DNA from 3 places in the Paenibacillus sp. GXUN7292 genome. Region 2 is predicted to be linked to each of the others. Evidence: riboswitches for the same ligand, from Rfam matches in the RefSeq annotation. Region 2 holds a riboswitch; each other region holds the start of a gene.
What was found. Region 2 has a riboswitch for cyclic di-GMP ahead of ACRRU2_RS09310 (methyl-accepting chemotaxis protein). Riboswitches for the same ligand answer to the same signal wherever they lie in the genome.

Region 1: linked by a shared signal. The riboswitch ahead of ACRRU2_RS25730 (S-layer homology domain-containing protein) and the one ahead of ACRRU2_RS09310 (methyl-accepting chemotaxis protein) in region 2 are both predicted to bind cyclic di-GMP.
Region 3: linked by a shared signal. The riboswitch ahead of ACRRU2_RS20040 (transglutaminase domain-containing protein) and the one ahead of ACRRU2_RS09310 (methyl-accepting chemotaxis protein) in region 2 are both predicted to bind cyclic di-GMP.

The regions. Positions count from the first base shown of each region.
Region 1 is NZ_JBOZWO010000050.1:21,273-24,554, reverse strand. It holds gene ACRRU2_RS25740 (sugar kinase) at 1-738, shown strand, start outside; gene ACRRU2_RS25735 (GntR family transcriptional regulator) at 745-1,455, shown strand; cyclic di-GMP riboswitch class I at 1,513-1,598, shown strand; gene ACRRU2_RS25730 (S-layer homology domain-containing protein) at 1,710-3,282, shown strand, end outside.
Region 2 is NZ_JBOZWO010000008.1:11,955-15,236, reverse strand. It holds gene ACRRU2_RS09310 (methyl-accepting chemotaxis protein) at 1-1,125, opposite strand, end outside; cyclic di-GMP riboswitch class I at 1,231-1,316, opposite strand; gene rbsK (ribokinase) at 1,563-2,513, opposite strand; gene ACRRU2_RS09300 (nucleoside hydrolase) at 2,575-3,282, opposite strand, start outside.
Region 3 is NZ_JBOZWO010000028.1:24,304-27,585, reverse strand. It holds gene ACRRU2_RS20045 (PDZ domain-containing protein) at 32-1,327, shown strand; cyclic di-GMP riboswitch class I at 1,398-1,486, shown strand; gene ACRRU2_RS20040 (transglutaminase domain-containing protein) at 1,500-2,987, shown strand.

The DNA.
Region 1 (3,282 bases), on a different contig from region 2:
GCAAGGCCGAGCCGCGTCACGTATACGAACAGGCTGGAAAGCAGCTTTAATACAGCGGATGGCGCTCTATACTCTTTTACGGAAATAGCGGATAAAATGGATGCGATAACCTTTTGCGGTATTACTTTGGCCATGAATGACAATGTGCGCGGTCAAATGAAGCAGCTGGCAGCAGCTGTTAAAAATAAAGGGGGAAAAGTTGTTTTTGATTGCAACTATCGCCCGTCGTTATGGGGGAAAAACGGCTATGAAGCCGCTCGGCCCCATTATGAGGAAATGCTGCAGCTGGCGGATATTGTGCTGATGAATGAAAAGGACGCTTTGCATGTGCTTGGAATGCAGAGCCAAGCAGAAGCGCGCAAGGAGCAGCTGCTAGAGCTTATTCCGCAAGTGGCAAAAGCCTATCATATCGCTGTTATAGCTGGTACTCAGCGTACGATCCATCCAGACAATACTCATTCGCTGTTAGGCTATATTTATAGGGAACAAGCTTTTTCCTTTGCAGATGCGAACCGCTTTGCTGTTTATGATAGAATTGGTGCAGGCGATGCTTTTACTAGCGGCATCGTGCATGGCGTGCTGGAGCAGCTGGCTTCCGGCGAAATTATCGCATTTGCAGTCGCAGCAGGCATGCTGGCTCATACCGTCGCGGGCGATACGCCTATGGCAAACGTACATGATATTAACCAGGCTGCAGCTTATGCTATGAACCAAACAGTAAGAGATATTGAGAGGTAATGGACGATGAAGCTGAATCAGGAAAAGGGAGCTTTATATTTGCAAATAAAAAATATTATGAAGGACCGTATTTTGCACGGTGTCTATCCGCTTCATTCGAATTTCCCTTCGGAGCCTGAGCTGGCTGAGGAATTCAAGGTGAGCCGGATCACTGTTCGCAATGCAGTCAAAGAGCTTGTGCAGGAAGGCTTTCTCGAAACGAAAAGCGGCAAGCGCACAAAAATTATTCGCAATGATGCGATTGCCGGGCGCATTAAAGGGAAGCGATTCACGGAATTGCTCGAAGAGAAAGGGCATAAGCTCGAGAAGGAATGGCTGTCGGCTTCTATCGAGCATAATGCGCAACAGTCCGAGGTGTATGAGCTATTCGGTGAGCAGAGCGTGCGAATCGAGCGGATTTATTATTTGGACGAGGCGCCGTATACACATTTTACGCATTATTTATCCGCAGATCTAAGCAGCATCGGCCTGGAGCAATTAAATAGCCAGTCCTTGTATGAGCTAATTAAAGAGCAGAATATAATGCTAATGAAATTCCAGGATCAATTCGCCGTAGAGGCAGCTCCGGCTGAGGTAGCGGCATATTTACAGGTAAGCGAGCAGACGATGCTGCTTAAGCGTCTGCGTTTTTCCTATGATGAGAACGGGGAATTAATAGAATATAGTGTGGCGTATTACAACACTATCATCATGCCCTATCATATTGATTATATTTAAATTTTTTAATAATCATATTAGAACAGGATATCTTCCTGTATAATTATGGACAGCGAATAATTTAATAGGCAAAATTACCGAAAGGTAATGACGCAAAGCTACAGGGGCTAAAGTCATTTCGACCATGCCAGCCAGTTGCCGATAGAGTGATGAAGCATGAGCTTATCTATTTGCAACTGGATAAGCTCTTTTTTTTGTGCCTATTAAGCGTTTCGCAGCAATCGCATGAAAACAATAGAGGAGATGATGTCAACATGAAAAAAATGCGTCTACTGACAAAGCTGATGATTTGCATGGTGCTAATGCTTTCCTTTGCAGGGCATAGCTTTGCGCAGGAGCAGACAGCAGAAGAGAATGAGCAGCAAAGGGATGAAATTATATTTGAATTCAGCGATTCTGCTGAGGCAAGCTGGGCTAATCAAGCCATTGGCTTTATGAAGTATAAACAAATATTGTCCGGATACGAGGATGGCAGCTTCCGTCCTAATAAGCCTGTCAGCCGTATTGAAGCTGTCGTGACAGCTGTTCGCCTGATGGGGCTGGAGGAGCAAGCGAAGGCTAAAACCGAAGGCGGAAAGCTGCTATTTGCCGATGCGCAGAAGATCGATAAACAGTACAAATGGGCAAGAGGATACATTATCGTTGCGCTTGAAAAAGGCTTGTTCGATACGTCCGAGAGCAAGCTGGACCCGGAAAAGCCGGCTAGCCGCGTATGGGTTTCTTCTTTATTAGTAAAAGCGCTTGGACTTCAGGAAGAGGCGCTTGCGCTTATGTCGGTAGAGCCGGATTTCAAAGATGTGAAGGCAATTCCGGCGGGTTCGATCGGATATGTGAATGTAGCAGTTAAGCAAGGCATTATTTCCGGTTATCCGGATGAAACGTTCAAGCCGCAACGCAGTGTGACACGCGCAGAGCTTGCTTCTTTGCTGGAGCGTACTGGTGAAAACCTGCAGGAGCAAGACGGTTCTGTAACGGTAACAGGAAAAGTTGTAAGTGTGGAAGCTGACAGTACGAATAATAAGCTTATTAAAATGGTTGTAAAAAGCTTCAACGGCGATACGCTGACTTATACAATTGCAGCAGACTTTCCTGTAGCATTCCATGATCGTTTTATTACAGCAGCAGGAATACTTGCAGGCGACAACGTAGTGCTAATGAGCAAGAATGGTGTAATATGGAAGGCCAGCATTATTAGTAAAGAATATGCAGACGAGGCGGCAGCAGGAATTAATGAGCTTGAAATAAAGCTTGTCAATGACCGCAAAACCGGCATCGAGCTGGAGTACAAGAGCAATAAAGGAAAAGTAAAAGCAGAAATTGAAATGTGGAGCAATGGCAAGAAAGAAAAGCTGAAAGGCGCTGCAGCTGTCGAGGAGCTGAAAACCTTCCTAAAGGAAGCAAATTTAACGCCTCAATTGTCTAAAGAAGAAATTCAGGCTCAAATTTTGCAGGCACTGGGTGTAAAGGACGGCAGCTATGAGCGGCTTGAGGCTGAAGTGAAGTTTTCGAATGGCAGCAAAGTCAAAATTGACTCCAAGCATAAGCAAGAATCAAATAAAGAAGAAGCGAAATATGGCATTAAAGAGTTTGAGCTTGAATTGAAGCTGAAAGACGGACTGAAGATTAAAGCTGAGTACAGCTTCGACGATGGCAAATCCAAGTCCCTGATAGAGCGCGGCTCTGAGAAGCTTTCCGCTGAAGCAGCTGAGAAGTCTTTTGCCAAACTGTTTGAACAGGCTGCATGGACGGATGGTATGAGCAAGGCAGATGCTTTGCAGGCGGTGCTGAAGCATTTTGAGGTACAGGAAGCTGATTTGACTGAGGTCG
Region 2 (3,282 bases):
ACTCGCCGCATCTACGGATTGCTCCGCCAATTTCCTTACCTCGTGCGCAACTACAGCAAATCCATCGCCATTTTCGCCGGCTCTTGTCGCTTCAATCGCCGCGTTCAAAGCAAGTAAATTGGTCTGGGAGGCGATTTGGGTGATGAAATGAACCATTCCTTTGATTTCTTCAGATCGACGACTCAACATTTTTATTTTTTCAGAAGATATAGTGACCTTTTCGCTAATTCGCAGCACCTGTTCAACAACTTTATTGATCATAATATTTCCTTCGGTGGCTTCGTTTGCTGTTTTTATGGAAATATCGGAAACTGTACGCGATGTTTCCGCAATCTGGTGAACACCGGAGGCGATTTCCTGAATAGCCAATGAACTTTCCTCGGTTTGTCTTTTTTGTGTTGTGGCGCCGCTTGAAATGTCTTGAATATGTTTGACCATTCCTTTAATGGCTCGCCGATTAGATTCGTAATTGCTGTTCAATTGCGACGCAGCCTGAAACAGCTTATCTGCACTGCAAGAAAGCCTTTCCATGATGCCATTTAAAATTTGCTGCTTATGTACTTTTTCGTCCAGATCCGTTTGCAGCCTTCTTTTGTGCATGATCTGCCACATGATAGCGCCCGCGGTTCCAATTAAGAATAAGGCGTGAATTGCCACCATGGAAAACGGATATTCCGTTACTCCATAAACATATGCACCCAAAAAGAAATATCCCGCTATATGCTGTACTGCAAATAAAACAGTCATGATCACAATGAGAGTAATTTTTTCATAGTACCCTACGATGGCTAGGACCATAAATATAGAAAAATGATACTCGACCATCCCTTCCCCGCCAGCAATCATAGAGATGCTGCTGAAAGTAATGGCAAGTGTATTCATTAAAGGGACATAGGGATGATCTCGATTTGTGCGCAAGAGTACCAGCGCAGCTGTAAAAAATATAACGGGGGCGATCAAAAACATATTAGTGACCAAGCTGATTTGTTCATCAAAATGAATCCCATGAGTTCCTGACCAATAGTCGGATATACTGAAAAAACGATGGAGAAAATGCACAATAATCGATACAATGAGAACGATCACTGTCAATAACAGCATGATGCGATTTTTTTCACTTGTCAATTTCGTTGTTCCCTCCTGGATGTCTAGCCGTGCTCATTACCTTCCGTTGTATGCTCAAAAAAATGCATAAAAACCCCCGAAAACGGAGGTTTGACTTTCCACGTTTACGGTAACTGGCAGGCATAGTTTCTAAGACCTTAGCCCCTGTAGCTTTGCGTCGCCACTTTTCAGTGGGTTTGCCTTTTTCGATTTTTTCTGACGTACACTTAATTCGATGTTTTTCTGGTTATTCCTTCCTACTTCCGGGAATATTTTTTATTTTAGCGAGACTAAAGACCCCTCATCTTACTTCTGATCCGTCATTTTTCGCCCCGGCACTAACTCCAAACTAACAAATTAACCCCCACTCGTCATTTCGAGTGGAGGCCGATTGAACAAAAATTGCAAGACTATCCAAAGCAATCGATGCTGCTATTTATGTGGTCTTTCCTGCATTATCAACCCGAGAAATTGTAATTTCTCTCTTCATTATTGTTGCCCAGAAATTGCTGCACGTCCTCCATCGTCGGCATGCCGGGCTGCGCGCCGAAGCGTGTCACAGCCAGTGCGGATACACTAGTGGCAAGCTGCAGCTGAGCTGCCTCATCATAACCGGAAGCAATGCCAAATGTAAGAGCGGCGTTATACGAATCGCCTGCACCAGTCGTATCGACCACTTCTACCTGATAAGCTGCCATGCGCAGCGCAGTCTTGTTCTTCTGCTTATAGATCGAGCCTTTTTCTCCAAGTGTAGCAACTACACAGCCAGGACCTTGTGCCAGCAGCGAATCAATCGCCTCTTCAAGCGATGCTTCATCTGCTTTCAGCCCAGTCAAAGCATATAGTTCAGTCTCATTCGGTGTAATATAGTCAACGAGCTGCAGCAGCTCATCAGGCAACTTCATAGCAGGCGCAGGATTTAGCACAACCGTTTTATGATGTTTTTTAGCCAGCTCAGCTGCACAGCAGATCGTTTCTAACGGCACCTCCAACTGCATCAGCAAAATATCCGCTGCAGCAATTTGTTCTTCCAAATCAGTAATATTGGCAGGCAAGCAATAGCCATTAGCTCCTGGCACAACAATAATTTGATTGTCGTTGTCAGCCAGAACAATGGAAGCAATGCCTGTAGCAAACGGTGCTCGCTGAACCCCATTTGTATTCACTCCGCTCTCTGCAAGCGAACGCAGCAAATCGTCACCAAACGAATCATTTCCTACAAACCCAATCATACGCACTTCTGCGCCTAAACGAGCAGCCGCGACCGCTTGATTGCCGCCTTTGCCGCCCGGAACAAAATGCACCTCTTGACCAGATATCGTTTCCCCAGGTACCGGAAATCTTGAGCTTTTTACTACAATATCCATATTTAAGCTGCCTAACACGGCAATTACAGGCGTTTTTCCCATCACAAGTTTTGCTCCTCATGTACTTTTAAAAGTTGAACAAACAAACTTAACACGTACCTTATTATAACTTGCCTTCCCTGTATGCAGCATCCAATCTTCCAAACAAATCTTTAAAAACCATATCACGGTTAACGAAATTTGCAACTCTAATCAGATGCCTGCTGTGATCAACGCTCCACGTTACCTGATCCGTTAAAACAGGGCTATGAACAATATCAGTAGGCACTGCTTCAGGCTGAAGCAGCCAAGCGATAGCTGAAATATCCCAAATGACACGAGAATAGGCAAAATGATCGTTAGCGCACGATTCATAGCGCTCCGCCAGAAATTGTCCGATAGCCCCCTTGTCCTTAACATACTCATTAATTTCAGGCAGGCTTGTAATCAAATGTGAAGCGACACCTGCACATGGAATGAGCACAAGCGGAGCACCGCAATCCAGCACCGTTCTGGCGGACCAAACGTCCTGCACCAGATTAAACTCCTTTGTTTGCGGCCAATGCAGCGCATGTCCGCCTAGCCAAACAACGACAATATGATTAATAATTTCTGGCGCTAACAAAATGGCGGAAGCTACATTCGTAATCGCCCCAATGGCCACAACATAAAGCGGCGCTTCGGGACTGGCCTCTTTTGCCTTTGCAATTAAATCTCGCGCGGCTGCGCTGTCAATTGGTTCATTCTCCTTCAACATAAAGCTCTCAGACCCTTTAAAAACAAAATTATGATCTGAAACATTCATGCGGTGAAGTATATGTTGAATTTCCTC
Region 3 (3,282 bases), on a different contig from region 2:
GCTTAAAGTCCGTATACTAGGAGTGCTTGCATTGAATACAATAATCAGTTGGTTGGGACAATTCGGCGAAGCATTGTTGCAGCTAGTTACACAGCCTTTTTACTATTTGGCCATACTTTTTATCGTGCTGCAAATGACAAGGCAAATGAGATTAGAGCGGCAAATGTTTGCAGTCAAGCTTCATGACTGGAAGGTTCTGACCATTAAAGCTATTTTTGCTGGTCTTGTGATTGGTATTGCCGCATCAATCATTGGTATATGGATCGGTGCAGCTTTAACAGCTTCGGCTTTGTTATGGCTGTGGGGGATAGCGGCAGTGCTGCTGCTCATTCGCGTAAGGTATTTATGTTTTGCATACAGTGCTGGCCTTATTGCTATTCTGCAATGGGGATTCAGCTTTACTCCGCTAGCAGAGCGTGAGGATTGGCTGGGTTCAGTAGTGAAATCTTTGACAGAAATAGAAGCGGCGTCTTTATTGCTGCTCGTTGCCTTACTGCATCTTGCAGAAGCACTGCTAGTACGCTGGCAAGGCTCCAACTTGTCAACACCGCTTTTTCTAGAGGGCAAACGAGGCAAGCTTGTAGGGGGGTATATGCTGCAAGGATTCTGGCCTGTTCCTTTATTTTTGGTAGTGCCAGCAGCGAGCGGCGGCTTGACCTTGCCCTGGGATCCGCTTTTTTCGCTAGGCAGCGGTCATAGCAACTGGACGATAATTGCATTTCCGGTCATGATAGGCTTTACTGAGCTGACACGTTCTATGCTGCCGGAGCAAAAAGCGAAAGCGGCATCCAATAAGCTTATTATTTACAGCATAATTATTGTGGTGCTTGCTATTGCTGCTTGGCAGTGGGCACCGGTGCTGCCGGTTGCAGCTGCTGCGGCTATTTTACTGCATGAATGGATGGTATGGAGCAGCCAGCGCCATGAAAATGCCCGTTCGCCTCTATACGTACATGACAGCAGAGGCTTACGTATACTTGGCATAGTGCCTCATACGCCTGCTCATACGATGGGTCTGCTGCCCGGAGAAATTATTGTAAAGGTTAACGGCGAAAAGGTGTATACAAAGGAACAGCTGTATGCAGCCCTCATGATAAATCCTGCTTTTTGCAAGCTTGAGGTGCTTAATAGAGAGGGAGAAATGAAGTTTGCGCAGCGCGCACGCTATGCCGGAGAACACCATCAACTAGGGGTAATACTGGCACCGGACGAGCAGGCAACATACTATGCACAAGAAAGCCGAAATCTTTCTTTGCTAGGAATGTTGAAATCTGCACGTACTGCAAATCGACGTAAAATTTTTACAAATCATAGTGATATTGAGTAGCAAAATATGCTAAAATAGTAGTATAAATTTCAATTAATAGATTAGTAGAGTGAATGGTAAAACGACACTCAAACGATAATGGCAAACCCGCCGAAAGCCGGGGACGCAAAGCTAAAGGGCCTCAATCTCTATTTTGAGAAGTGGCAGCCAGCTACCGAAAGGGGAAGTCGACGTGAAGCTGACTAAACGTATTCAACAGCTGTATTCATTATGGGGAAAGAAACTCATTGCCACATCGATTGCACTAACAGTGGCGGCTTCTGCAGCGCCTATCGCTGCTTCAGCATCGGCAGTAGTACAGTTCAAGGATACAACAAACTTCTGGGCTGCTGAATCTATTGATTGGGCAGTAGGCCAAGGTATTGTTAATGGTTATTCTGATGGTACATTCAGACCTAATAATAAAGTAACGCAAGCAGAGTTTTTAAGCATGCTGCTTCGCGCGTTTGAAGTAGATGGCCTGCAGCGTCAAGATAATGCCGCGTGGGACGAGCCTGTTTGGCAGTATGCCAAACAGATGAACTGGGATTTGAAGGATCGTTACGCAGCTGTAAGCCGTGGCGGAGTAGCAACGATTATAGGCAATGCGCTTGGTTATGCATGTTCAACGAATGAGAACATCCAACTGCTCTATGACTATAATTTGTCGAATGGAAAGCATAGCAAAACAATCGAAGGCTATGCAGCTAACGATGGGCTTACTCGCGCAGAAGCGGTTGTGTTTTTACGCAATGTAAAGGCATCAGTAAGCGATCTAAAAGCAAAGCCTGCAAGTGCTGCTCCAGCATGTCCGGCCATAGAAGATCCAAATGCAGAGATTACGCCTTTAAAGCCGCAAGCTCAAGGCAATTATAAAGTATCAACAACAGTCACGAATCAAAGTAAGATTATATTAAGTGGATCGTTTGCCTTAGAGCGTGCTGTTTTAGTCCGCATTACAAAAGGCAAAACAGAAGAAAAGGAAGTTTACGTATCCAAAGGCAAGAAGCTTGAAGTTCCTATTTTCTTGCGCCACGGAGCGGGCTCCTATAAAGTTGAAATTTACGAGAAGGATGTAAATGCTTCTGGCAGCTATAAGAGTGTCGTATGGGGCGATACAGCATTTACAGTAACTAATAAAGATACGAGAGATTGGCAGTATTTGCTGCCTACACAATATGCAGAGAGCGATCATCCAACTATTATTGCTCTAGCTGAGAAGATTACTAAGGGACTAACTACAGATCTTGAGAAAACAAAAGCTATTCATGATTGGGTAGCCAAAAATATTGCTTACGATGTGAAAAGCTATTTGGGCAATGATCTAGTTAATTACTCAGCGATAGATACATTAAACCGTAAAGAAGCGATTTGCAGCGGCTATGTGCATCTTACAGCAGCGCTCAACCGTTCAATAGGCATTAAAACTAGAATTATTAACGGTACAGCCATCTGGGCAGAGGATGGAGAAACTTGGTCCAACACTACTAAGCAAGATAATCATGCTTGGGTAGAAGTGTTGGTTGGCGGCAAATGGGTCATTCAAGATCCGACATGGAATGCCGGCTATGTTGATTTTGACAAGCAAGTATTCAACTTCAAATATAGCGATAAGTATTTCAATCCTACAGCACAACAATTTGCACTAACACATCGCAAAACAGAAGAAAGCCCATTCTAAAATAATGTTAATCCCAGCCTGGATAGGATCCGGTTGGGATTTTTTTTGAATTATAAGAATTTAGAAGTTTGTGATCCTACACTGATGCGGACACTGATGACCGTTAGCGCTCTTTTTTCGCCAACTTCCACTTTCTAGCGGTCAGAAATGTCCGTTAGCGGGAAAAAAGCTAGAGAATCCGGCGGGATCTTCTTCTAACGGTCATAAGTGTCCCGTATATGCAACAAAAAGACTACTTTTTGGTTCTAATGGTCATTTATGACCGTAACGCAAATAGCTTCTCATCTTTTGTTCT